Linked DNA regions of Piscinibacter sp. HJYY11. The protein of the gene in region 1 interacts with the protein of each later gene in a pairwise test. Links are inferred from orthologs where the notes say so. Each region holds a gene or a part of one and is shown in the gene's direction. Other genes may lie near its edges.

Region 1 (3,156 bases):
AGGCGTCGTGCGGCTGTCGCAACTGACCGGCCGCCCCGCCCTCCCCCTCAACCCCGTCAACGGGAACGAAGGCCCGCGCCAGCTCGCGGTGATCGACGAAGCCTGGTGCATCGGCTGCACGCTGTGCCTCAAGGCCTGCCCGGTCGATGCGATCGTGGGCGGCTCCAAGCGCATGCACACGGTGATCGACCCGCTGTGCACCGGCTGCGAGCTTTGCATTCCCATCTGCCCGGTCGATTGCATCTCGCTCGTCAACGTGACGGGCGAGGCGACCGGCTGGCAGGCCTGGAGCCAGCCTCAGGCCGACGAGGCGAAGGAGCGCTACACCTTCCACCGCCAGCGCCTGAAGCGTGACGCCGACGAGCGCAGCGCGCGCCTCGCCGCCCGCGCGCAAGTGCTCGCCCAGGAGGCCGGCCTCCCCGTGCCGGGCGCGGACTCCAAGGAAAGCCGCATCGCCGCCGCCATGGCGCGTGCGCGTCGTCGCAGCGGCACCTGAGCTCGGGTGCCTGTCGGCGCAGTCCTACAGCGATTCACGGCCAAGTCTGACAAGCCGGTATGCACAGGGCTGACTCGGGCTGCGTGGCGAGGCCCCTACGCTGTGCGCACGGGTTCGGTTGGAACCCGCAACGTACCGCACTCACAGGAGCCGACATGAATCGAGATCGCATCGGTGGCCAGCTGAAGCCCAAGGGCCACGTCCGCAAAGGCTGGGGTCGCCTGTTCGGAGACGAGCACCAGGGCGAGAAGGTCCGCGAGCACGCCACCGGGAAGACGCAGCGCACGTTCGCCATCCGCCAGGGCGAAGCCCGCGAACAGATCCGCGAACTGCAATCGCGCTATTGAGGCGCCAACACTGCGGCGCGAAATGCGATGAACCGGCCGACGTGGTGGATCCTGGTGGCCGCTGCCGCCTGGGCCGTGATGGCCTGCGATCCCAACAAGACGCCGAAGCCCGGTGAGCCGCCCAAGCCCGTCGCGCTGATGAAGACACAACACCTGGACGTGCTTCCCCGCTGAGGTGACCCTCGCCGATCACGGTGCGCTGAGACAATCGGCGCCATGAAGTCGTCGTCCATCGAGCCATTCTTCGCCACCCTCAAGGCCGCCAACCCTCACCCCGTCACCGAGCTGGAATACACCAACGCCTTCGAGCTGTTGGCGGCCGTGCTCCTGTCTGCGCAGGCCACGGATGCCGGCGTCAACAAGGCCACGCGCAAGCTCTTCGCCGCGGCCAACACGCCGGCGAAGATGGTGGCGCTCGGCGTCGAAGGCGTCAGCGAGTACATCAAGACCATCGGCCTCTTCCGCAACAAGGCGAAGAACCTGGTCGAGACCAGCCGCATCCTCGTCGAGCAGCACGGCGGCCAGGTGCCGCACGACCGCGAAGCGCTCGAAGCGCTGCCCGGCGTCGGCCGCAAGACAGCCAACGTGGTGCTCAACGTCGTTTTTGGCGAGCCGACGATGGCGGTCGACACGCACATCTTTCGCGTCAGCAACCGCACCGGCCTCGCGCCGGGCAAGAACCCGCTCGAAGTCGAGATGGGGCTGCTCAAGCGTGTGCCCGCCGACTACCTGCACCATGCACACCACTGGCTGATCCTGCATGGCCGCTACGTGTGCCAGGCACGGCGCCCGCTGTGCGAGCAATGCAAGGTGCTGCGCTATTGCGACTCGGCGCCGCCCGAGTTGTTGAAGAAAGCGACCGAGGCCGCGTAGGGCACGGCTGCAGGCCACTCGGCGGCAGTGCGCGGCTGGGTGTTGCCGGCCGCCACCCAGCGGGCCGCGTTGATCCAGCCGGCATGGCCGACCACGCACAGCGGTGCGTCTGCGCGGGCTGCGATGAACGACTGGCAGCGCGCCATCAACTGCCGCACCGACTCCCCGTCACCAGGTGCGTGGTCCGCGAAGTCATCGGTCCAGGCACTGAGCTCGGCGGCGTCGATGTCGGCCCAACGTTGCCCCTCCCATCGTCCGAAATCCAGTTCGCTCAGGCGCGCATCCTCGCGGTGCTCAAAGCCCCAGCGTGCGAGCCACCGGCCGACCTCGGCGCTGCGCGACAAGGGCGATGTGACCACCACACGCGGCCAACCCGTTCGCCGCACGTGCTCGCGAATGCGATGCGCGAGGCGCTTGGCCTTGCGCCGATCCACCGGCAGGTCGACCTGCCCCACGCAGCGCCCCGCCGCACCCACCGGGCGCGGGTGGCGCCAGACGATCAACGGGGCCACCACGCCACCCATGCCAGCAAGACACCGAGCTCGATGAGCTGCTGCGTGGCCCCGAGTGCGTCGCCGGTGATGCCGCCGAGCCGGCGCATGAACCAGCGGCCGCAGGCCCACGCGCCCACGACGGCGACAAGCCCCGACGTCGCCACCACCGGCCACCACGCAGGCTGCCACGCCACGAGCGCCGCGCTGGCCAGCCCCGACCACACGAGCGCCATCAGCAAGCCGGCCCCCGAAATACGCTCGGCCAACGGCTTGGCCTTGGCCTGCGACACATTGCCGGCGTAAGGCAGCCAGCGAATCAGGGCCACCGCCGCCGTGCGCGACACAGTGTGTGCAAGCAGCAGCGCGGCCATCGCCCACGTCACCGGCAGCGCCACGAGCGTGGCCGCCTTCAGGCTGAGCATCAGCAGCAGGCCCACCGCGCCATAGGTGCCGATGCGCGAGTCCTTCATGATCTCGAGCGCGCGCTCGCGGCTCACCGCGCCGCCGAGCGCATCGCAGGTGTCGGCCAGCCCATCTTCATGGAAGGCGCCCGTGAGGAGCACCGTGGCCATCATCGACAGCACGACCGCCACCATCGGTGGAAAGAGCAAGCCCGCCGCCCACAGCACCAGCGCCCCGACGGCACCGACGAGCGCACCGACCAGCGGGAAGTGCCGCGCGCTCTGGTTCAGCCACAGCGGGTCGAAGCCCACGCGCACCGGCACGCGCGTCAGGAACTGCAGCGCCACACCGATGAGCCGCAGCTCGTGAAGGATCATGGGGCCTGCTTGTCGGAGACGCCGGCCGACTCGAAGCTCGCCATCTCGTCGAGCAGCCTGAGTGCGCTCACCAGCAGCGGCCAGGCGAGCGCCGCGCCCGACGCCTCGCCCAGGCGCAGGCCCAGATCGAGCAGCGGCTCGGCGCCCAGGTGCTTGATGAGCGCCGC
Region 2 (3,586 bases), on another replicon or contig:
AGTAGCTGGCCTTGCGCACGCGGGCCTGGTTGACCCAGATGAGGTTCGTGATCTCGGGCCGCTCGCGGGTGAAGCTGGCGGCCTGGCTCTGAAATTCCTCTTCGTCGATCTGGCGCGTGACGATCTCGCGCGCGATGCGCACCAGCTGCTCCTGGTTCTCGATCAGTCGCAGCCGCACCTGCTGCTGGGCGATCTCGGTGTCGCGCTTGACCGACTCCTGCTCGCGCTCGAACTCCTCGTTGCGCAGGTACCAGAAGGCCGAAATGATCGCTGCGAGGAACAGCAGCACCGAGACCAGCGGCCCGAGCGTCGCATAGCGGTCCTGCCGCGCGGGCGACTGGCGGCGCCACCACCTGCCGACCAGGCGGCCAGCCCTCGCGGTGACAGGGCGACGTGGCGGGGAGGCTGGTGCGGGAGTGGACATAGGCGGATTATCGAGGGCGGCCTGATCCGGCCCTGTGTCCCGCTTTTGGGTACGTAGAAGTTCGTATTATGAAATGACGTAGCGCTATTTGAAAAAATTTGGACTTGTGGGACACTTCGCGCCAACCCTGAATCCAACAAGGAGACAAGCATGTCTGCGATGCCAGAAGCCTTTCTGGGCGCGGCGGCCAACGATGCCGACGCACAGGAAACCCGCGAGTGGCTGGACGCTCTGTCCGCCGTCATCGAAGCAGAGGGTGGCGAACGCGCCCACTTCCTGCTCGAAGAGCTGATCAACCACGCGCGACAGGCCGGCATCGACCTGCCGTTCTCGGCTCGCACCGCCTACGTCAACACCATTCCGCCCGACCAGGAAGAGCGGATGGTCGGCAACATCGAGATCGAGGAGCGCCTGCGCGCCTACATGCGGTGGAACGCGATGGCGATGGTGGTCAAGGCCAACCGCCTGCACCCGCACGACGGTGGCGACCTCGGCGGCCATATCTCGTCGTTCGCCTCGCTGGCGACGATGTTCGGTGCTGGCTTCAACCACTTCTGGCACGCCGAGCACGAAGGCCATGGCGGCGACCTGCTCTACATCCAGGGCCACTCGTCGCCCGGCATCTACGCCCGCGCCTTCCTCGAAGGCCGCATCAGCGAAGAGCAGCTCTTCAACTTCCGCCAGGAAGTGGGCGGCAAGGGCATCTCGAGCTACCCGCACCCGAAGCTGATGCCCGAGTTCTGGCAGTTCCCGACCGTCAGCATGGGCCTGGGCCCGCTGATGGCGATCTACCAGGCGCGCTTCCTCAAGTACCTGCATGCCCGTGGCATCGCCAACACCGAGAACCGCAAGGTCTGGGTCTTCTGCGGCGACGGCGAGATGGACGAGCCCGAGTCGCTCGGCGCGATCGGCCTCGCAGCACGCGAGAAGCTCGACAACCTGATCTTCGTCGTCAACTGCAACCTGCAGCGCCTCGACGGCCCGGTGCGCGGCAACGGCAAGATCATCCAGGAGCTCGAAGGCGAATTCCGCGGCTCCGGCTGGAACGTCATCAAGCTCATCTGGGGCAGCTACTGGGACCCGCTGCTCGCCCGCGACAAGGAAGAGATCCTGCGCAAGGTGATGATGGACACGGTCGACGGCGACTACCAGGCCATGAAGGCCAACGACGGTGCCTTCGTCCGCAAGCACTTCTTTGGCCAGCACCCCAAGCTGCTGGAGATGGTCTCCAAGATGAGCGACGAGGACATCTGGCGCCTGCAACGCGGCGGCCACGACCCGCAGAAGGTCTACGCGGCCTATCACCGCGCGGTCAACACCAAGGGCCAGCCGACCGTGCTGCTCGTGAAGACCGTCAAGGGCTTCGGCATGGGCAAGAGCGGTGAAGGCAAGAACACCGCGCACCAGACCAAAAAGCTCACCGACGACGACATCAAGGGCTTCCGCGACCGCTTCAACATCCCCGTCAGCGACGAGCAGATCGAGAAGGGCATCCCGTTCTACAAGCCGGCCGAAGACTCGGTCGAGATGCGCTACCTGCACGAGCGCCGCAAGGCGCTGGGCGGCTACCTGCCCAAGCGTCGCCCGAAGGCCGACGAGTCGCTCAAGGTGCCGGATCTCGAAACCTTCAAGGCCGTGCTCGAGCCCACCGCCGAAGGCCGTGAGATCAGCACGACGCAGGCCTACGTGCGCTTTCTCACGCAGCTGCTGCGCGACAAGGAGCTCGGCCCACGCGCCGTGCCCATCCTCGTCGACGAGGCCCGCACCTTCGGCATGGAAGGCCTCTTCCGCCAGATCGGCATCTACAACCCCGATGGCCAGAAGTACACGCCGGTCGACAAGGACCAGGTCATGTACTACCGCGAAGACCAGGCCGGCCAGATCCTGCAGGAAGGCATCAACGAAGCCGGCGGCATGAGCAGCTGGATCGCCGCCGCCACCTCGTACTCGACGAACAACCGCATCATGGTGCCGTTCTACGTGTACTACTCGATGTTCGGCTTCCAGCGCATCGGCGACCTGGCCTGGGCGGCGGGCGACATGCAGGCCCGGGGCTTCCTGCTCGGCGGCACCTCGGGCCGCACCACGCTGAATGGCGAAGGCCTGCAGCACGAAGACGGCCACAGCCACATCCTGGCGGGCACGATTCCCAACTGCATCAGCTACGACCCGACCTTCGCGCATGAAGTGGGCGTGATCCTGCACCATGGCCTGAAGCGCATGGTGGAGAAGCAGGACAACGTCTTCTACTACCTCACGCTGCTCAACGAGAACTACGCGATGCCGGGCCTCAAGGCCGGCACCGAGGAAGAGATCATCAAGGGCATGTACCTGCTGGAAGAGGGCGCGAAGAAGACCCCCCGCGTCAACCTTCTCGGCAGCGGCTCGATCCTGCGCGAGTCGATGGCGGCCAAGCAGTTGTTGAAAGACGACTGGGGCATCTCGGCCAACGTGTGGAGCTGCCCGAGCTTCAACGAACTCGCCCGCGACGGCCAGGACGTTGAGCGCTGGAACCTGCTGCACCCGACGGAGAAGCCGCGCGTCGCCTTCGTCACGCAGCAACTCGAGAAGCACAACGGCCCGGTGATCGCCTCCACCGACTACATGAAGAACTACGCGGAGCAGATCCGCGCCTTCATCCCGAAGGGCCGCGCCTACAAGGTGCTGGGCACCGACGGGTTCGGCCGCAGCGATTTCCGCTATCGCCTGCGCGAGCACTTCGAGATCAACCGCCATTACATCGTGGTGGCTGCGCTCAAGGCCCTGGCCGAAGAGGGGACCGTGCCCGCGGCTAAAGTCGCCGAGGCCATCCAGAAGTACGGCATCAACGCCGACAAGATCAACCCGCTGTACGCCTGATCAGGCTTCGGAGACACAACAACATGGCGCTGGTGGAAGTGAAAGTCCCCGACATCGGGGACTTCAAGGACGTCGAGATCATCGAAGTGCTGGTCAAGCCCGGTGACACGATCAAGGCCGAGCAATCGCTCGTCACCGTCGAGAGCGACAAGGCCTCGATGGAGATCCCGGCGTCGCACGCCGGCGTGGTGAAGGAGCTGAAGGTCAAGCTCGGCGACAAGATCAGCGAAGGCTCGCTGCTCCTGTTGGTCGAAGCGGCCGGCGGTGCCGCCGCAGCGGCGCCTGCACCGCAGTCAGAGCAAG

Evidence for each region.
Region 2: the proteins of nth (region 1) and aceE interact in binary tests that used the Escherichia coli proteins (3 or more experiments, as listed by UniProt). The link is inferred for Piscinibacter sp. HJYY11 from one-to-one orthologs.

What each region holds. Positions count from the first base shown.
Region 1 is NZ_JAERQZ010000001.1:1,050,373-1,053,528, forward strand. What follows is about bases 47-2,887. They hold nth (endonuclease III), read left to right. Parts: upstream 47-1,059; coding sequence 1,060-1,716; downstream 1,717-2,887. Other genes in these bases: rsxB (electron transport complex subunit RsxB), read left to right, coding at 47-496; JI745_RS04770 (hypothetical protein), read left to right, coding at 652-843; JI745_RS04775 (hypothetical protein), read left to right, coding at 871-1,017; JI745_RS04785 (histidine phosphatase family protein), read right to left, coding at 1,662-2,228; cobS (adenosylcobinamide-GDP ribazoletransferase), read right to left, coding at 2,216-2,887. In the rest of the region: more of rsxB, read left to right, coding at 1-46; more of cobS, read right to left, coding at 2,888-2,989; cobT (nicotinate-nucleotide--dimethylbenzimidazole phosphoribosyltransferase), read right to left, coding at 2,986-3,156. UniProt on the Escherichia coli protein: DNA repair enzyme that has both DNA N-glycosylase activity and AP-lyase activity. The DNA N-glycosylase activity releases various damaged pyrimidines from DNA by cleaving the N-glycosidic bond, leaving an AP (apurinic/apyrimidinic) site.
Region 2 is NZ_JAERQZ010000002.1:313,364-316,949, forward strand. Bases 213-3,483 are described here. They hold aceE (pyruvate dehydrogenase (acetyl-transferring), homodimeric type), read left to right. Parts: upstream 213-574; coding sequence 575-3,283; downstream 3,284-3,483. Other genes in these bases: JI745_RS25180 (PAS domain S-box protein), read right to left, coding at 213-424; aceF (dihydrolipoyllysine-residue acetyltransferase), read left to right, coding at 3,307-3,483. Outside these bases: more of JI745_RS25180, read right to left, coding at 1-212; more of aceF, read left to right, coding at 3,484-3,586. UniProt on the Escherichia coli protein: Component of the pyruvate dehydrogenase (PDH) complex, that catalyzes the overall conversion of pyruvate to acetyl-CoA and CO(2).